Regions from separate parts of the Nonomuraea sp. NPDC050786 genome, predicted to be linked through region 2. Evidence: predicted binding sites of a transcription regulator. Region 2 holds the regulator's gene; the other holds the start of a gene.
The links. The regulator HrcA, encoded in region 2, represses chaperone genes, less so after heat shock. The targets are predictions, from matches to a motif close to TTGGCACTCTCNNNNNGAGAGTGCCAA.
Positions count from the first base shown of each region.

Region 1: a site for HrcA is predicted at 7,003-7,029, ahead of groL (chaperonin GroEL). Genes of this name have one in related genera too.

Region 1 is NZ_JBFAHJ010000007.1:280,811-290,465, reverse strand. Features, by position in the region: gene AB0H84_RS16835 (SAM-dependent chlorinase/fluorinase) at 1-712, opposite strand, end outside; gene AB0H84_RS16830 (DUF3263 domain-containing protein) at 824-1,123, shown strand; gene otsB (trehalose-phosphatase) at 1,163-1,933, shown strand; gene AB0H84_RS16820 (hypothetical protein) at 1,969-2,541, shown strand; gene AB0H84_RS16815 (trehalose-6-phosphate synthase) at 2,548-3,978, opposite strand; gene AB0H84_RS16810 (RNA polymerase sigma factor) at 4,010-4,564, shown strand; SAM riboswitch class I at 4,644-4,785, shown strand; gene thrC (threonine synthase) at 4,799-6,031, shown strand; gene AB0H84_RS16800 (MoaD/ThiS family protein) at 6,056-6,331, shown strand; gene AB0H84_RS16795 (cold-shock protein) at 6,576-6,776, shown strand; gene groL (chaperonin GroEL) at 7,139-8,764, shown strand; gene AB0H84_RS16785 (YbhB/YbcL family Raf kinase inhibitor-like protein) at 8,844-9,374, opposite strand; gene AB0H84_RS16780 (AAA family ATPase) at 9,453-9,655, opposite strand, start outside.
Region 2 is NZ_JBFAHJ010000012.1:106,933-116,587, forward strand. Features, by position in the region: gene AB0H84_RS22950 (SigE family RNA polymerase sigma factor) at 194-706, shown strand; gene AB0H84_RS22955 (hypothetical protein) at 703-1,347, shown strand; gene AB0H84_RS22960 (16S rRNA (uracil(1498)-N(3))-methyltransferase) at 1,355-2,080, opposite strand; gene dnaJ (molecular chaperone DnaJ) at 2,082-3,221, opposite strand; gene hrcA (heat-inducible transcriptional repressor HrcA) at 3,233-4,246, opposite strand; gene AB0H84_RS22975 (hypothetical protein) at 4,717-5,205, shown strand; gene AB0H84_RS22980 (DUF3097 domain-containing protein) at 5,223-6,029, shown strand; gene AB0H84_RS22985 (DUF4870 domain-containing protein) at 6,026-6,808, shown strand; gene hemW (radical SAM family heme chaperone HemW) at 6,805-8,025, opposite strand; gene AB0H84_RS22995 (NAD(P)-binding protein) at 8,115-8,456, shown strand; gene AB0H84_RS23000 (hypothetical protein) at 8,731-9,327, shown strand; gene AB0H84_RS23005 (MOSC domain-containing protein) at 9,354-9,655, opposite strand, start outside.

The sequences.
Region 1 (9,655 bases), on a different contig from region 2:
CCGCGTCCGCGAACGCCACCAGGTCCCCGGGCGGCACCGCCGCGAACGTCTCCCGATATGGCAGCGCGAGCTGCCGCCTGCCCAGCCACACCCCGAGCGTGTCGCCCACCCGCACGCCCAGCGCGTGCAGGTCGCCGGCCGCGATCGAGAGCTGGGTGTTGCCGTAGCGGTCGACCGAGACCACCTCGCCCTCCACCGAGCCGTCCCGCAGCAGCGAGGTCGGCACGGGCAGTGAGACCAGCCGGCCGACCGGCACCTCCGGCCCCAGCTCGGAAGGTCTCAGCCCGCCGAACAGCCGCCCCGCGACCGGCGAGAACACGTCGCGCCCGTGGAAGGTCGGGGAGACCGGCCGCAGGAAGTGCTCCTCGTTGCTGATCTCGTACGCCGCCTCGGCGCCGCCGCTGGCGCGCACCGCCCACGACAGCAGCCCGTTGTCGGGACCGATGAACACCCGGCCGCCCGCCTCGACGGCCACCGCGCGCCTGGCGCCGCCCGCGCTCGGATCCACCGCCCCGATGTGGATGCCCTGGGGGAGGTACGGAATGGTCTGGGCGAGAATCGCCGCGCCGCGCCGTACGTCTCCCGAGGGGACCAGGTGACACACGTCGATCACGCGCGCCTCGGGCGCGATCCCGGCGATCACACCGTGACACGCCGCCACATAACCGTCGTCGAGCCCGTAGTCGGTGAGGAGTGTGATGACTGAGGTCACATTTCGTGACTGTACGTCTCTCAATCCGCCGTGAACAGCCGCACTCGGCACATTACGATTGGGACGGGCCGCATGCGTGCATCGACCCAAGCCCCTTTCGAGGAGGACACCATGGGAGCACCGCTCAGCGGTGACAATGCTGCCCAGGAACCGTCCCGACAACCACTCTCAGAACGCGACATCGAGCTCCTCGCCTTCGAGCGCCAGTGGTGGCGTTACGCGGGCGCCAAGGAGCATGCCATCAAGGAGAGCTTCGGGTTCTCCGCCACGCGCTATTACCAGTTGCTCGGTGAATTGATCGACAGGCCGGAGGCGCTCGAGCACGATCCCATGCTGGTCAAGAGGCTGCGCAGGTTACGGTCCAGCCGTCAGCGTGAGCGTGCGGCCAGGAGGCTCGGCATGCGTCCCTGACCGGCTGGGTACGGCAGCCGCGTGAAGAACATCCCTGGAATGGAAGCGATCTTGAGCGATCCGGCGGGCGCCGTGATCGGGCTCGACTTCGACGGGACCCTGTCGCCGATCGTGCCCGACCCCGCCAAGGCCGTGATCCACCCGAAGGCCCCCGAGGTGCTCGCCGAACTGGGCGCCCACGTCCTGGCGGTGGCCATCGTGACCGGCAGGCCGCCGGCCACCGCGCTGGAGCTCGGACCCGGCCTGGCCGACGTGCCCGGGCTGGTCGTGCTCGGGCACTACGGCTTCGAACGCTGGGAGAACGGCCGGATCTCGGGGCCCCCGCCCCCTGCGGGCGTGCTCCGGGCAGAGGCCGAGCTTCCGCTGCTGCTCGACAAGCTCGCCCTGGAGGGCGTGACCGTGGAGGACAAGGTCCGCGCCGTGGCCGTGCACACCAGGCGCGGTCCCGATCCCGAGGGGGCGCTGGCCAGGCTCCGGGAGCCGCTGGCCGAGCTGGCCGGGAAGCACGGCCTGGTGGTCGAGCCCGGGCGCTTCGTGCTGGAGTTGCGGCCGCCCGGCATGGACAAGGGGCAGGCGCTCAGCCTGTTCCTGGCGGAGCGGGCCGCGAGGTCCGTCATGTTCGTCGGCGACGACCTGGGCGACCTGGCCGCGTTCGCGGCCGTACGCGCGTCCGGGCTGCCCGGCGTGACCGTGTGCAGCGGCTCGGCCGAGGTCACCGCCCTGGCCGAGCAGGCCGACATCGTGGTGGACGGGCCCGACGGAGTGGTGGCCCTCTTGCAGGAGCTCGCGTCCGCTTTCAGCCGTTCGTGATTGGTCTGCAAGTCTCGATCCCTAGGGTCGGGCCCATGTTGAAGCGATACCTCGCCGCCTCGGCCGTGGCCGCGGCCACCCTCCTCGCCGCCTCCGTGCCCGCTGACGCCGCGACCGCCCAGCCGCTCAAGCTGCGCAACGGTCTGACCCTCTACATCCCCATCCAGTGGAGGGTCTACGGCACCGGCACCGACGCGGTCCAGGTGGTGACCGGCAAGTGCGCCAAGCCTCAGGGCTGGGGCTCGTCCAAGTGCGACGCGTTCTACGTCTTCGGCCCCTCGTACATCAAGCGCGGCGCCGAGGGGTTCGGGCCCTACACCGGCAAGAACCCCTTCTACACGGCGAGCGACGTCCAGCCCTGCCCGTTCAACCCGAAGTGGGGCGAGATCATCGGCCCGGAGGTGACGAGGGGCCTGCGCCAGGTCGGCGAGGGGCACAAGGCCGCGTACAACGCCTGGCGGTCCACGTGCCGCTCCTACTCCGGCAACAAGGTGCACGCCCGCTTCACGCAGCGCGAGTGGTACCTGCCGAAGAGCAGGATCCTGGTCGTCGACCAGTGGAACACGCCGGGCCTGGCCGACACGCTCAAGAACGCCGACTGGAACTGAGCACTCCTAGATCTCGGCGAGGGCGTCGAGCTGGGCCGCGAGCCACTTCTGCGGCGGCAGGGCGGTGGCCGCCGCGTGCAGCTTGTCGCGCCGCATCCGGCGCTCGTCCTCCGGCATGACGAGCGCCTGGTGCAGCGCGGCGGCCGTGCCGCTGATGTCGTACGGGTTCACCAGCAGCGCGTGCGGGCCCAGCTCGGCCGCCGCCCCCGCCTCGCGCGAGAGCACCAGCGCGCAGCGCGGCGACAGGATCGGGCCCTCCTTGGCGACCAGGTTCATCCCGTCGCGGATGGGGTTGACCAGCAGCACGTCGGCCATCCGGTACGCGGCCAGCGAGCGCGGGTAGTCGTCGTTGACGTTGAGGATCAGCGGGTCCCAGTCTTCGGTGGCGTACTCGTCCTCGATCTCCTGGGCGCAGCGCTGCACCGACGCGGTGTACTCCCGGTATTCGGGCAGGTCGTGCCGGCTCGGGTAGGCGAACGCCAGATGCACCACCTTCCCGTGCCACTCGGGGTGCGCGGCGAGGAACTCGCGGTAGGAGATCAGGCCGCGCACGATGTTCTTCGACAGCTCGGTGCGGTCGATGCGGACGATCAGCCGCCGGTCGCCCACCTCCTCCCTGAGCGCGGCCATGTGCGACTCGACGTCGGGCTCGCAGGCCCGCTCCCACAGCGCCTCGCCGTCCACGCCCAGGCTGTGCACGCCGATGCGGGTGGTCCGGCCCTCGTAGGTGACGCTGCGGGCGGCGCGGTCGGCCTCCGCGCCCAGGAGCGCCTCACAGCAGTCCATGAACGCCTGCGCCCACCTGTCGGTGAGGAACCCGGCGTGATCGGCGCCCAGGATGCCCTCCAGGACCTCTCCGGCCACTTCGTCGGGCAGCAGGGAGAAGTATTCGGGCGGCGCCCAGGGGGTGTGGCTGAAGTGGGCGATGCGCAGGTCCGGCCGTTCGGCGCGGAGCATCGCCGGGGTCAGCGTCAGGTGGTAGTCCTGCACCATCACGCGGGCGCCGTGGCCGGCCTCCTCGGCCAGCGCCAGCGCGAACGCGCCGTTGTAGTCGCGGTACGACTCCCACTCGCGCTCGAACCTCGTGCCGAAGTTGGGCGAGTTGGGGATGTCGTAGAGCAGGTGGTTGACGAACCACAGGGTGGAGTTGGCCACGGAGTTGTAGGCCCGGTGGAAGACGGCGGGCGGGATGTCGAGCATGCGGAGCGGGCCGGTGTCGTAGCCGGCCTGGTCGATCCGGCCGCCGGGGGCCAGGCGGACGGCGCTGCGGTCGCCGTCGGACAGCGCCGCGCACACCCACAGCACGCCGTCCTTCCTGGCCACCCCGGACAGCCCGGACACCAGGCCGCCGCCACCGCGTTTCATGGTCAGCTCGCCGTCGTCGGAGACGGTGAACGAGACGGGTCCTCTGTTGGAGGCCACCAGAACGCTGTTCATCTAGGCTCCCTTCGCCCATAGGATCCCAGCTATGGCGCTTGATGAGCTAACCGAGGAACTCGCACGTTCCGCCGCAGCCGGAGATCATCGCGCACTTGGCGAACTTCTGGCTCGGATCGAGCCCGATGTGATGCGTCACTGCGCCCGGATCTTGCCCTACCACCAGGACGCCGAGGAGGCCTCGCAGGACACGTTGCTGGCCGTGGCCCGCAACATCGGGCGGTTCGAGGGCAGGGCCAGGTTCAGCACCTGGCTCCACATCGTGACGGCCAACTGCGCGCGCACCACATACCGGTCGCTGAAGCGCAGGGCGGCCGAGCAGAGCTCCGACGAGCTGCCCATGCAGAAGCCCGACGTGCGGCGGGTGAGCGTGATCGCCGGATCGCGGCTCGACCTGCTGGACGCCATGGAGGCGCTGGAGGCCGACAAGCCCGACCTGGCGCAGGCGCTGGTGCTGCGCGACATCGTCCAGCTCGACTACAACGAGGTGGCCGAGCAGCTCGGCATCCCGCTCGGCACCGCCAAGTCACGCATTCACCAGGCGCGGAAATACGTGCAGGGAGTGCTGGGGGAGGACTATCGTTGAGACATCGCATCTCACCTGATGAGACAAGTGGCCATTTGGGCCCCTTGGCCAGGTAGAGTCCTTTTCAACAACTGAATATTGCTCATCCAGAGGGGTGGAGGGACCGGCCCTGCGAAGCCCCGGCAACCCTCCCGGCTTGAGGCTCGCGACCTGGCGAGGCCGACCGGGACAAGGTGCCAATTCCGGTCTGCGGTCAAGGTGGCCGCGGGCGAAGATGAGGGAAGGCCTCGCTTCATGTCGCTCGACTTTGGTCCTGCTGTCGGTCTGTCCTGCCGCGAATGCGGTACGCGTTACCCCCTCGGTCCCAGCTTCGCGTGTCTGGAGTGTTTCGGGCCGCTCGAAGCGGCCTATTCCTTCGGCACCGTGACTCGCGCGGACATCGAGTCGGGTCCGAGCAACATCTGGCGTTACCGGTCGTTGCTCCCCGTTCCTGTCGATGTCGCCAGTAAGCCCAACATGAACCCGGGATGGACCAAACTGGTCAAGGCCGGAAACCTCGGGCGCGCGCTCGGTCTCAAGTCCCTGTACGTGAAGGACGACTCGGGCAACCCCACTCATTCATTCAAGGACCGCGTGGTCGCCATCGCCGTCGAGGCGGCGCGTAACTTCGGCTTCCACACGCTTTCCTGTTCCTCCACCGGCAATCTCGCGGGCGCGGTCACCGCCGCGGCGGCGCGGGCCGGGCTCGAGGCGTGCGTGTTCATCCCCGCCGATCTCGAGGCTGCCAAGATCGCCATGGCCCGGGTGTTCGGCGGCAAGCTGATCGGCATCGACGGCACGTACGACGAGGTCAACAGGTTCTGCTCCGAGCTGATCGGTGACCCGCTGGGCGACAAGTGGGGGTTCGTCAACGTCAACCTGCGGCCGTACTACGCCGAGGGCTCCAAGACGCTCGCGTACGAGATCGCCGAGCAGCTCGGGTGGCGGCTGCCCCAGCAGATCGTCATCCCGATCGCCTCGGGCTCGCAGCTGACCAAGATCGACAAGGGCTTCCGTGAGCTGGTGCAGCTGGGCCTGGTCGAGGACACGCCGTACAAGATCTTCGGGGCGCAGGCGGCCGGGTGCTCGCCGGTCTCCACCGCGTACAAGGCGGGGCACGACGTCGTCCAGCCGGTCAAGCCTGACACCATCGCCAAGTCCCTGGCCATCGGCAACCCGGCCGACGGGCCCTACGTGCTGGACATCGCCCGGCGCACCGGCGGAGCCGTCGAGGACGTCACCGACGCCGAGATCGTGGCCGCGATCAAGCTGCTGGCCTCGACCGAGGGCGTGTTCGCCGAGACGGCGGGCGGGGTGACCGTGGGCGTGCTGAAGAAGCTCGCCGAGAGCGGGCGGCTCGATCCCGAGGCCGAGACCGTGGTGCTCAACACCGGCGACGGACTCAAGACGCTCGACGCGATCAGCGACGACGCCAAGCCCACGGCCGTGATCCGGCCCTCCCTCGACGCGTTCCGCGCGGCTGTCTGACAACCAGGAAAGGCGAGTTTAACCATGAGCGTTACTGTGCGGATTCCCACCATTCTGCGCACGTACACCGGGGGTAACGCGGAAGTCAGTGGCGAGGGCGCGACTCTTCGTGACGTCCTCATCAAGCTTGACTCCGACTACCCGGGGATCGGCGCGAGAATTCTGGATGAATCGGGCAAGATTCGTCGTTTCGTCAACGTTTACGTTGGGGAAGAGGACGTCCGATTCGCCGAGGGCCTCGACACTGCAGCCCCTGACGGCACTCAGATCTCTATCATCCCGGCGGTCGCCGGCGGCTGAGTGCTATAGATCACATCTTGGAAGGCGCCCCTTGTGGGCGCCTTCTGCTTTTCCAGGGCAAATGAACGTTTCATGGAGCTGCGATGCGCGGAAATGCTTCTTTTGTGGATTGACTCTGTTGCCAAACCCCGTGCCACAGGTATGGTCGAGGGCGATCGTCTGGCTGATTTTCCCTTATGTCAGTCGATTACGGGTCTCGCGGAGGAATGGGCGAGATCTGTGGGCCCAGTAAGAGGAGTCGGAAGTGGCGCAGGGCACCGTCAAGTGGTTCAACGCGGACAAGGGCTACGGCTTCATCGCGGTAGACGGTGGTAAGGATGTATTCGTCCATTACTCAGCGATACTGATGGACGGGTACAGAGCTCTCGAACAGGGGCAGCGCGTCGAGTTCGAGATCACGCAAGGCCAGAAGGGTCCCCAGGCAGAGGCCGTTCGCGCGGTCTGAGAAGCCCCACCTGGTATGCACCGGCAGGATCGCGCGGCAGCGCAGTCCGTGCGAGCCTGCCACCTTTCTTTCGTCGACTCAGGTGCGGCGAGCCGCATGGGGCAGCTCGCCGTGTCCTGCTTACGGCCTCCACTCCCTCAGGCGTCGGCGCACTCCCACCTGGGAAGGAACACCCGGTGGATGGCCTCTCGCTTGCACTCGGCAGGGTAGAGTGCTAAACAGTTCGTTGGCACTCTCTGATGCAGAGTGCCAGCGATTCGGATCGGGACGATGGGGTCTGCCGAAGGAGACGCCGACCCATGCCGTCGCGGGCGTCGGCTCGGTCCACGACAAGCCACCCTGCATCTGGGAGGTCTAGCCTTATGGCAGCCAAGATGATCGCGTTTGACGAGGACGCCCGGCGCGGTCTCGAGCGCGGTATGAACCAGCTCGCCGACGCCGTCAAGGTGACCTTGGGTCCCAAGGGCCGCAACGTCGTGCTGGAGAAGAAGTGGGGCGCTCCCACGATCACCAACGACGGTGTGTCCATCGCCAAGGAGATCGAGCTCGAGGACCCCTGGGAGAAGATCGGCGCCGAGCTGGTCAAGGAAGTCGCCAAGAAGACGGACGACGTCGCGGGCGACGGCACCACGACCGCCACCGTGCTCGCCCAGGCGCTGGTGCGTGAGGGTCTGCGCAACGTCGCCGCCGGCGCCAACCCGATGGCCCTGAAGAAGGGCATCGAGGCCGCCGTCGAGCGCGTCAGCGAGGAGCTCTCCAAGCTGGCCAAGGACGTGGAGACCAAGGAGCAGATCGCCTCCACCGCCTCCATCTCCGCCGCCGACCCCGAGATCGGCTCGCTCATCGCCGAGGCGATGGACAAGGTCGGCAAGGAAGGCGTCATCACCGTCGAGGAGAGCAACACCTTCGGCCTCGAGCTCGAGCTCACCGAGGGCATGCGCTTCGACAAGGGCATGACGTCGATGTACTTCGTCACCGACTCGGACCGCATGGAGGCCGTGCTCGAGGACCCGTACATCCTGATCGTCAACAGCAAGGTCTCGGCCAACAAGGACCTGCTGCCGCTGCTCGACAAGGTCGTCCAGTCGGGCAAGCCGCTGCTGATCATCGCCGAGGACATCGAGGGCGAGGCCCTGGCGACCCTGGTCGTCAACAAGATCCGCGGCCTGTTCCGCTCCGTGGCGGTCAAGGCCCCGGGCTTCGGCGACCGCCGCAAGGCCATGCTCAACGACATCGCCATCCTGACCGGCGGCCAGGTCATCGCCGAGGAGGTCGGTCTCAAGCTCGAGAACGCCACCCTCGACCTGCTCGGCCGCGCCCGCAAGGTCGTGGTGACCAAGGACGAGACCACGATCGTGGACGGCGCCGGTGACGCCGAGCAGATCGCCGGCCGGGTCAACGAGATCCGCGCCGAGATCGAGCGCACCGACTCCGACTACGACCGCGAGAAGCTCCAGGAGCGCCTGGCCAAGCTGGCCGGCGGCGTGGCCGTCATCAAGGCCGGCGCCGCGACCGAGGTCGAGCTCAAGGAGCGCAAGCACCGCATCGAGGACGCCGTGCGCAACGCCAAGGCGGCCGTCGAGGAGGGCATCGTGCCCGGCGGTGGCGTGGCGCTGCTGCAGGCCGGCGCCAAGGCGTTCGACAAGCTCGAGCTCAACGGTGACGAGGCCACCGGTGCCGCGATCGTGAAGAAGGCTCTGGAGGAGCCGCTGAAGCAGATCGCGGTCAACGCCGGCCTCGAGGGCGGCGTCGTGGTGGAGAAGGTGCGCAACCTCACCCCGGGTGAGGGCCTGAACGCCGCCTCCGGCGAGTACGTCAACATGTTCGAGTCGGGCATCATCGACCCGGCCAAGGTGACGCGCTCGGCGCTGCAGAACGCCGCCTCCATCGCGGCGCTCTTCCTCACCACCGAGGCCGTCATCGCGGAGAAGCCCGAGAAGACCCCTGCCGCTCCGGCCATGCCGGGCGGCGGCGACATGGACTTCTAGGTCTCTCCTCGCCGCAAGAGCTGAGGGCGGCCCGGGTCTTCCCGGGCCGCCCTTGTGCGTCTCAGGCCGGATCCGCTGTTCACACCCCGTAGACGGGGACGATGTGGCCGCGCGCCAGGGTGTTGGCGGTGATGTTGAAGCCCACCACCGCCGGGTTGACGTCGCCGTCCACATCCAGCTTGTCGACCCCCAGGGCGTGGACCGTGAAGACGTAGCGGTGCGGGGCGCCAGGAGGCGGGGCCGCGCCGCCGTACTCCTTCTTGCCGTAGTCGTTGCGGGCGTGGACCGCCCCGGCGGGCAGGCCCTTGAACTCGGGGCCGGTGCCCGCGCCCCCGGGCAGCTCGGACACGGAGGCGGGGAGGTCGAACACCAGCCAGTGCCAGAAACCGCTGCCCGTGGGGGCGTCGGGGTCGTAGCAGGTCACGGCATAGCTGCGGGTCTCGGCGGGCGCGCCCGACCAGCGGAGATGGGGCGACTGGTTCTGGCCCGTCATGCCCCAGTCGTTGAAGACGTGGAGGTCGCTCAGCCTCTCGCCGTCCCGGAGGTCGTCGCTCTCGACCACGAGCGCGGGAACCGGCGGCAGGTATTCGTGTGGCAGCGGTGCGGGCACGGCATCCTCCTAGGTTGAGAGCTGCTTGCCCAGCCATCCTAGAAGCGGCCGCGCCCGCCGCCGGTCAGGTGCTCGCGCCTAGGCTGTCAGCTGCGCGGGCAGGGGCTTGTCGTGCAGGACCGTCAGTGACGTCACCGCTCGGGTCAGCACCACGTAGAGCCTGGCCAGGCCCCGGGGCTCGGCCGCGACGATGTCCGCGGGCTCCACGACGATGACGTGGTCGTACTCCAGGCCCTTGGCCAGGGTCGCCGGGACGATCAGCAGGCGGTGCTCCTCGGCGG
Region 2 (9,655 bases):
GTTAGGGTGGGTGTGCGACACTTCAGCGAAAAGGACGATTCAGGGTCGGGCGAGCGCCACCTGGCGAGGACACGACTGGGTAATGCACCCTAAGGAACCGGGGAAACCTCAAGAACCGGAAGAGCGTAAACCCTCTGGGAAGGCTGAGCGTCCCATTGATGTGACCACCGAAACCCTTCTGGCCGACAGGTCGATGGGGGCGGCGCCGGTCGGGTGGGATGCCGACATGGCCGTGACCGCGCTCTACAGCGCGCACTTCCGGTCGTTGGTGCGTCTCGCCGTGTTACTGGTGCGAGACACGGCGACAGCTGAGGAAGTCGTGCAGGACGCGTTCGTCGCCATCCATGGCGCCTGGCGTAGGCTGCGCGACCCGGACAAAGCTCTCGCCTACCTCCGTCAATCCGTCGTCAACCGGTCCCGTTCCGTGCTGCGTCACCGCGCGGTCGTCGAGAAGTACGCTCCCAAGGGCCTGCCCGACGCCCCGAGTGCCGAGAACGGCGCGATCGGCGAACTGGAACGCTCCGCTGTCATCGAGGCGTTACGGGCCCTGCCCACCCGTCAGAGAGAAGCACTGGTTCTGCGGTACTACGGTGATCTGTCCGAAGCTGAGATCGCCCACGCGATGGGCATCAGCAAGGGCGCGGTCAAGAGCCACACCGCACGTGGCATGGCCGCACTGCGATCCGTTCTGGAGAAAATGTCATGACCCAGCCCCCCGACGAGCACGGCGATCTCCTGCGCCGTGCGCTCCGAGCGGAGGCGGACGCGGTCGTGCCCTCGCCGGACGGACTGGAGATCATCCGCGCCCGCATCGAACGGCGCGGTGTCCGTAATCTGTTCTGGTGGCGCGCGGGCGCGGCCGCCGCCAGCGCCGTCCTGGTGGCGGGAACGATCGTGATGGCCGTCCCCCAGTTGCGCACGCAGATCATCAACTCGCAACCCGTGGAGAACGACACCTCCAGGGTCCCGTCCAACTCCTCCACCACGCGCTCCCAGGAACCGCCGCCGCCGTCCAGGCAGCCGACCCACGACCAGCACCCCGTCGTGGTTCCCGACGTCTCCAAGAGCCCGACGCCCCGGCCCTCGAAGCGGGCGGAGTCGACCAGCAGGCCGTCGCCGACCCCCACCCCGACTCCGACCGCGTGCCCGACGACCCAGGCCGAGCAGGCCGACCCGCCGTCCGACTGCCCCTCGGTCTCGCCCACTCCGTCGCCGACGCCGCCGGCGGAGGACACGCTGCAGCCCACGACGTGCCCGGTCGATGAGTGCCCGCCCGACGACGACATCACCGAGACCCCCGCCGACGTGGCCAGCCCGTTGGTGGACGCCTCCCACACGACGCCCTGAAAGGGCTTTACCAGCGTCCGGTACGTGTGAGCAGCACGGAGGCCGCCGCCACCCCCGCCGTGGACGTACGCAGCACCGTCGGCCCCAGCAGCACGGGCACCGCCTTGGCCGCCCGGAACCCGGCCAGCTCCGCCTCCGAGACGCCGCCCTCCGGCCCCACGACCACCACGATGTCGCCCGACGCGGGCAGCGCCACGCCGGACAGCGGCTCCGCCGCCTCCTCGTGCAGGACCAGCCCCAGCGCCGCGCCCGCCAGCAGGTCCTCGACCCGGGCGGTGGTGGCGGGCTCCGTCACTTCGGGCAGGTGGAACCGGCGGGCCTGCTTGCCCGCCTCGCGGGCGGTGGAGCGCCAGCGATGCAGCGCCTTGGCGACCTTGTCGCCCTTCCACTGGGTGATGCTGCGCGAGGCAGCCCACGGCACGATGACGTCGACGCCCGCCTCGGTCATCATCTCGACCGCCAGCTCGCCCCTGTCGCCCTTGGGCAGCCCCTGGACGACGACCAGCCGCGGCTCGGGCGGCTCGACCTCGTAGCGGCGCAGGACGTCGAGCCGGAGTGAGTCCTTCAGCGCCTCGCGCACGACGCACTCGGCGACCGTGCCGGCGCCGTCCGTCAGATCGACCCGCTCACCGGCTCGCAGGCGGCGCACGGAGGCCGCGTGCCGCCCCTCGGGACCGGCGAGCGTCAGCTCGGGACCGTCCAGCTCCTCGGACAGGAACACCGGGACGGTCACGTCACCTGCCGTTGAAGGCGTCGCGCAGCCGGGAGAAGAAGCCCTGCTGGCCGGGGGCGAACTTGCCCGGCGGCCGCTCCTCGCCCCGCTGCTTGGCGAACTCGCGCAGCAGCTCCTCCTGCGCCGGGTCGAGACGGGTCGGGGTCTCGACGTTGACGTGGATCAGCAGGTCGCCGCGGCCGGACTCGTTGAGCCGCTGCACGCCCCGCCCGAACATGGTGATGACCTGGCCCGACTGCGTGCCCGGGCGGACGTCGACCTCCTCGGAGCCGTCGAGCGTCTCCACCGCCAGGATGGTGCCGAGCGCGGCGGCGGTCATCGGGATCTGCACGGTGCAGTGGAGATCGTCGCCGCGCCGCTCGAAGATCTCGTGAGCACGCTCGACGATCTCCAGGAACAGGTCTCCGGGCGGGCCGCCGCCGGGGCCGACCTCGCCCTCGCCGGCGAGCTGGATGTGGGTGCCGTCCTCGACGCCCGCGGGGATGCGGACCTTGATCGTACGGCGGGTGCGCACCCGGCCGTCGCCGGAGCACTCCTGGCAGGGGTGGCGGATGATGGTGCCGAACCCGCCGCACTGCGGGCACGGCCGCGAGGTCATGACCTGGCCCAGGAACGACCGGGTGACCTGGGAGATCTCGCCGCGCCCGCTGCACATGTCGCAGGTGTCGGGATGCGTGCCGGGCGCCGCGCCCGCCCCGTGGCAGACCTCGCAGAGCACGGCCGTGTCGACGACCAGCTCGCGGGTGGTGCCGAACGCCGTCTCGCGCAGGTCGAGCTCGACCCGGATGGTGGCGTTGCGGCCCCTGCGGGCACGCGAGCGCGGCCCCCTGGCGCCCGTGGCGGTGCCGAAGAAGGCGTCCATGATGTCGCTGAACGGGAAGCCCGCTCCGAAGCCGCCGGCACCCGCGCCTGCTCCCGCTCCGCCGAACGGGTCGCCACCCAGGTCGTACATCTGGCGCTTGTTCGGGTCGGACAGCACCTCGTAGGCCTGCGTGATCTCCTTGAACCGCTCCTGGGTCTCAGGATCGGGGTTCACGTCGGGATGCAGCTCGCGGGCCAGGCGGCGGTACGCCTTCTTGATCTCGTCCTGACTGGCGTCACGGCGCACCCCGAGGGTGGCGTAGTAGTCGCTGTTTGCCACTTATCGACCTCTTATGATGCAGCCAGGATCTGGCTGACGTAGCGTGCCACCGCGCGCACGGCGCCCATCGTAACCGGGTAGTCCATCCTGGTCGGTCCCAGCACGCCGAGCCGGGCCAGCTGGTTGTCGCCAGAACCGTATCCGGTCGCGACGATGGATGTCCCCCGCAGGTAGGGGTTTTCGGAGCCGATGCGCACGGTGAGCGCGGACGGGGTGTCGTTGGTAGTCTCGCCAAGCAGCCGCATGAGCACGACCTGCTCCTCCAGCGCCTCGAGCACGTCGCGCAGGCCGGTCGTGAAGTCGGCGCCCGCGAGGTTCGCCGCGCCGGCGAACACGATCTTCTCGTCGTGCCGCTCGACCAGCGTCTCCAGCAGCACCGACAGGATCGTGGCCGCCGCGGGCCGGTCTTCGACAGGCAGCCGCTCGGGCATGTCGGCGACGAGCTCGGGCACGTTGCTCAGGCCGCAGCCGTCGAGGGAGGCGTTGAACACCGCGCGCAGGTGGGCGATGCGGGTGTCATCCACGGCCTCGGGCAGCTCGATCACCCGCTGCTCGACGCGGCCGGTGTTGGTGATCAGCACGAGCATGACCCGCCGCTCGTTGAGCGGCACCAGCTCGACGTGCCTGACCGTCGAACGCGTCAGCGTCGGGTACTGCACGACCGCCACCTGCCTGGTCAGCTGCGCGAGCAGCCGGACCGTGCGGGTGACCACGTCGTCGAGGTCGACCGCGCCCGCGAGGAACGTCTCGATCGCCCTGCGCTCGGCCGCCGACAGCGGCTTGACCTGCGAGAGCCGGTCGACGAACAGGCGGTAGCCCTTGTCCGTCGGCACGCGGCCCGCGCTGGTGTGCGGCTGGGTGATGTAGCCCTCCTCCTCCAGCGCGGCCATGTCGTTCCTGACCGTCGCCGGGGAGACCTTCAGGTTGTGGCGCTCGGCGAGCGCCTTGGAGCCCACCGGTTCGTTGGTGGACACGTAGTCTTCGACAATGGCGCGGAGCACCGCCAGCTTCCGATCGTCGAGCACGTGCTCACCTCCTGCCTCTGCCATTCGAGGAACGCAACCATCTAGCACTCTGTGTTCCTGAGTGCCAAGTGTACGGCTCTCGCCCACAAGGTGCGATAACAGCAAGTCGCAACCTGGCTCCTAGCTTCTTACAAGGGGCAAGTACCACACTTGCCGACATGAGCGACAATTCACCCCCTCCGCCTTACGGCCCGCAGCCCGGCTCCCAGCCGGGTTACGGCCCTCAACCCGGGTCCCAGCCCGGTTACGGCCCTCAGCCCGGGTCCCAGCCGGGCTACGGGCCACCTCCGCCGCAGTACGGGCCTGCGCCGCAGTACGGCCCGCCACCGCAGTACGGCCCGCCGTCTCAATACGGCCCACCTCCTCAGTACGGACAATACGGCCAACAACCCCAATTTCCCCCTCGAATCGACTCGAAAGCCATCAAGCCGCGCCTGTGGTGGATCGGACTGGTCTGGGGCATCTTCGTCGTGTGCGCGATCGCCGGTGTCGTGGTGTTCTCCACGGGCCTGGTGAACAGCGTGAGCGACCTGGCCCCGAACAGGACATTCGCGTCCGGCGAACGCGTGACGATCCCGGTCGACCCGGCGGACCGGCCCGCGATCTACCTGTCCAGCGACACGCAGGTCAACTACGTGTGCGAGATCTCCAGCCCGGCCAAGCTCGCCAAGACCGCGGGCACGCAGAAGGTCACGTCCGGATCCGTCACCTGGGTGGAGCTCTTCGTGGTCAACGCCCCGTCCAAGGGCGACTACCAGCTCATCTGCACCACCCCGGAGCAGGCCGACGTGCGGTACGGCGTGGGCCGCCCGCTGGCCTCGGCCGCGGGCGGCATCGCCGGCGGGGTGGCCGCGCTCCTCCTGATCCCGGGCGCGGGGCTGCTCGTCGCCGTCATCGGCACGGTCGTCGTCCTGGTACGCCGTAGCGGCGCGCGCAAGCGCCTTGCGGTCGCCGGGTGATTTGCTACGGTCCCCGTGTGTACGAGGGCGATGTGCTGGCGGGAAATTGGCGGCGGCCGGGGAAGGGCAAGATCCCCCACGTGCCTGCCGAGTTGGACCTGGTCGTGGAGGACGCCGACAGCGGCTTCTGCGGCGCGGTGGTGGCCTGCGACAAGGAGGCCGTGACGCTCGAAGACCGGTTCGGCAAGCGCCGCCTGTTCCCGCTCGCGCCCGCCGCGTTCCTGCTGGAGGGCAAGCCCGTGACGCTGGTACGCCCGGCGGCGGCCCCCGCGGCCCCCCGGCGCAGCGCGTCCGGCTCGATCGCCGTGGAGGGGCTGCGGGCGAGGGTCGCGAGGGAGAGCCGGATCTACGTGGAGGGCGTGCACGACGCCGCCCTGGTCGAGAAGATCTGGGGCCATGACCTGCGGGTAGAGGGGGTCGTGGTCGAATACCTGGAGGGCGTGGACCACCTGCCGGCCATCGTGGCGGAGTTCGGCCCGGAGCCGGGGCGCCGGCTGGGGGTGCTGGTGGACCATCTCGTGCCCGGCTCCAAGGAGAGCAGGATCGCGGCCGAGATCACCTCGCCGGACGTGCTCGTCGTGGGGCATCCGTTCGTCGACATCTGGGAGGCGGTCAAGCCGTCCGTGCTGCGCATCCCGGCCTGGCCGGCCGTGCCGCGCGGGGTGCCGTGGAAAGAGGGCGTGATCGACGCCTTGGGCTGGCGCATGGAGCCCGCGGAGGCGTGGCGGCGGATCCTCGGCTCCGTCTCCACGTACGCAGACCTGGAGCCGGAACTCCTCGGCCGGGTCGAGGAACTGATCGACTTCGTTACGGAGGCACCATGAGCCAGGACCCGCCGCAGCCGGCGCCGGACGACGACGCCACCCGCTTCGTCCCACCTTCGGACATCCCGCCCAGCCAGGGCTCCGGCCCTCAGCAGCCGGACTACGGCCGGCAACCCGGCTCCGAGCTCGGCTACGGTGAGCAGCTGGGCTACGGGCAGCAACCCAGTTCTCAGCCCGGCTACGGACAGCAAGGTTACGGACAGTCGGGCTACGGTCAGCCTGGCTATGGTCAGGCCGGTTACGGACAACCGGGCTACGGCCAGCCAAGCTCAGGTGACCAGCCCGGTTACGGCCAGCCGGGTTACGGCCAGCCTGGTTACGGTCAGCCCGGTTACGGCCAGCAACCCCCGAGCTATCCCCCTCCCCCGCCGCCCGGTTACGGCCCGCCACCGCAGCCCGGCTACGGGTACGCCCGGCCCCCGGGAGAGCCGTACGTCCCCGGCAGGTTCGGCCCCCGTCCGGGCACCGACGACACCACCATGGCGATGCTCTCGCACCTGCTCGGCCTGCTGGTCTCGTGGATCGGCCCGCTGATCATCTATCTGATGAAGAAGGACGAGTCCCCCTACGTCAGGGACCAGGCGGCGGAGGCGCTCAACTTCCAGATCACGATGTTCATCGGCTATGTCATCGCCTTCGTCCTGGCGTTCGTCTTCATCGGCATACTCCTGCTCCCGGTCATCTGGGTCCTGTCGCTGATCTTCCACATCCAGGCCGCCATAGCCACCAACCGGGGCGAGAGGTACCGCTACCCGTTCTCCATCCGCATGATCACCTAGGCCAGCAGGTCCCTGACGAGGGCGTCGGCCAGCAGCCGCCCCTGGAGCGTGAGCACCATCAGGCCCGATCTGAAAGGCCCGGGCTCCAGCAGGCCGCGCGCCAGCGCGCTCGCCACGGCTGGGCGCGCGGCGGGCGCCACCTCGGCCAGCGGGTAGCCGGACGACAGCCGCAGCTCCAGCATCAGCCGCTCGGCCGCCCGGTCGTCGTCGCCGAGCACCTCGCGCGCGTGGGCGGGCGAGGCGCCGGCGGCCAGGCGCTGGGCGTAGGCGGCCGGGTGCTTGACGTTCCACCAGCGGGTGCCGCCGACGTGGCTGTGGGCGCCGGGACCGGCGGCCCACCAGTCGCCGCCGGTCCAGTAGAGCAGGTTGTGGCGGCAGCGCGCCTGCTCGGAGGTGGCCCAGTTGGAGACCTCGTACCAGGTCAACCCGGCCTGCGACAGCAGCTCGTCGGCGATCTGGTAGCGGTCGGCGGCCACGTCGTCGTCGGGCATGGGCAGCTCGCCGCGCCTGATCCTGGCCGCCAGCCTGGTGCCCTCCTCCACGATCAGCGAGTACGCCGACACGTGGTCGGGCCCGGCCTCGATCGCGGCGGCCAGCGAGGCCCGCCAGTCGTCGTCGGACTCGCCGGGCGTGCTGTAGATCAGGTCGAGGTTGACGTGCTCGAACCCGGCCTGCCTGGCCTCCCGCACGGCCGCCGCCGCCCTGCCGGGGGTGTGCCGGCGGTCGAGCACCTGGAGCACGTGCTCGCGTACGCTCTGCATGCCGAAGCTGACCCGGTTGAAGCCGCCCTGGCGGAGCTTGTCGAGGTAGGCGGGGTCCACGGACTCGGGGTTGGCCTCGGTGGTCACCTCGGCCCCCGGCCGCAGCCCGAACTCCGCGTCGATCGCGGCCAGGATCCTGGACAGGTCTTCCGGAGGCAGCAGCGTGGGCGTGCCGCCGCCGAAGAACACCGTCTCCACCGGCAGGTCGGCCGCGCCCAGGACGCGGCGCGCGAGGCGGATCTCCTCGACGACCGTGTCCGCGTAGTCCCGTTGCGAGGCGCCGGGGCCCAGCTCGGCGGCGGTGTAGGTGTTGAAGTCGCAGTAGCCGCAGCGGGTCACGCAGAACGGCACGTGCACGTAGAAGCCGAACGGCCGCTCGCCGAGGCCCTTCAGGGCGCTGTCGGGCAGCTCGCCCGAGGAGGGCGCGGGATCGCCGTCAGGCAGGGTGGATGGCACGCTTCCAGTTTGCCGGGTTCTCAGGAGTGCTATCGAACTGCGACTCCCAAGGCGTCCACTGGTGCCGTACCGGCTGAAGGGGGCCTCGCATGGCAGGCATCGGCATCGTGGGCGCCGGCATCTCCGGCCTGACCCTCGCGCTGCGCCTGCAGCAGCTCGGCGTCGACGCCACGCTCTATGCCGAGGGCGATGCCGACGCGATGCGCTCGGGGCGCCTGCCCAACACGGTGAGCAGGATGGGACACACCCTGGCGCGGGAGCGGGAGCTGGGCATCGGGCACTACCGGGATCCCGGGTGCCTGATGGGATCCGCCAGGCTCTCGATCAAGGGGGACCCGCCGCTGGAGTTCGTCGGCCGGATCTCCGAGCCGTTCCACGCGGTCGACTTCCGCCATTCTGGCTGCAAGAATCGAATAGCTTTTCGTGGTTGATGTGTTACGCTCGGTAGCACGGCGACGGGATCGAACGCACCCGGCCTGGCCGGGGTACGGCTTTGCGGTCTGCTATCGGAACCGCACTAGGCGTGGTTCGCCGCGCCGGGGCTGCCGTCAACCAGCCCAAACGCGGAACGTCGTTTCGCAATGCGGCCCGTGCCCGTCCGCCAGACAGGAGTGAGAGCCGCAAGCTCTGGGCCTCCAGCCCCGGGTCGTTGACCTACAACATCTCGCCCTGCTGCGGCGAGATCCTCCGCATGCCAATGACCACTTGGCACAGCGTGGTCTCCAGCGCGCTCGTCGAGGCGGGCCGCTGGAGCCGATCTCCCGCCTGCCCGCCGCCGAGGTCGCCGGAGAGCTGGCGAGGTTGCTCCCCGGACACGCGCCGCGGCTGGCCGAGCGGGCGGACCCGGGTCTGGAGCTGCTGGGCGAGGAGGACCTGCTGCGCGGCGCGGTCACGCCGGTCGTGCGGAAGGCGGTGGCGGAGCTGCCCGGCGGCCGGATCGCGCTGGCCGTCGGCGACGCCTGGATCACCAACGACCCGCTGACCGGCCAGGGCGCCAACCTGGGCTCGGCCTGCGCGTGGATCGCGGCCGAGGCCATCGCGGCGGGCGGCCCGTACGACACCGCCTTCGGCCACGCCACGGCGGAGCGGATGTGGGAGGCGGCGGCGCCCGTCACGCACTGGACCAACGCGTTCCTGCGTCCGCCGGCCGAGCACGTCCTGACCCTGCTGCTGGCCGCCGCGAGCAGGCAGGACGTGGCGGACGTGGTCCTGGAGCTGTTCGGGGATCCTGCGTACGCGTGGGCGGTGTTCTCGAGTCCGGAGGAGGTGGCGCGGATCGTCGACGGCCCGCCGGGTCCGTGACCGCCTCGACGCCGGCGCGGACCACGTCAGTCCGGCGGCAAGGGCACCTGGCCGAGCGCCCGCTCCGCGATGCGGTCCCACTCGGCGTCATGCCCGGGAACCGCCAGGACGCGGCGGAGCGCGTCCGCGTCCCCGTGGCGGGCACGGAACCAGTCGCCCACCGTGATCCCGGCCTCGGGCCGTGAGACGACCTCCACCGGGTCTCCCTCGCCCAGCTCACCTAGCTCGACCACCCGCAGGTACGCCCCGGGCCGCCCCACCCCCGTGAACCGCTTGACCCACCCGGGCTCGTCCATCCAGTTACGGAAGACCACACACGGCACCCGGG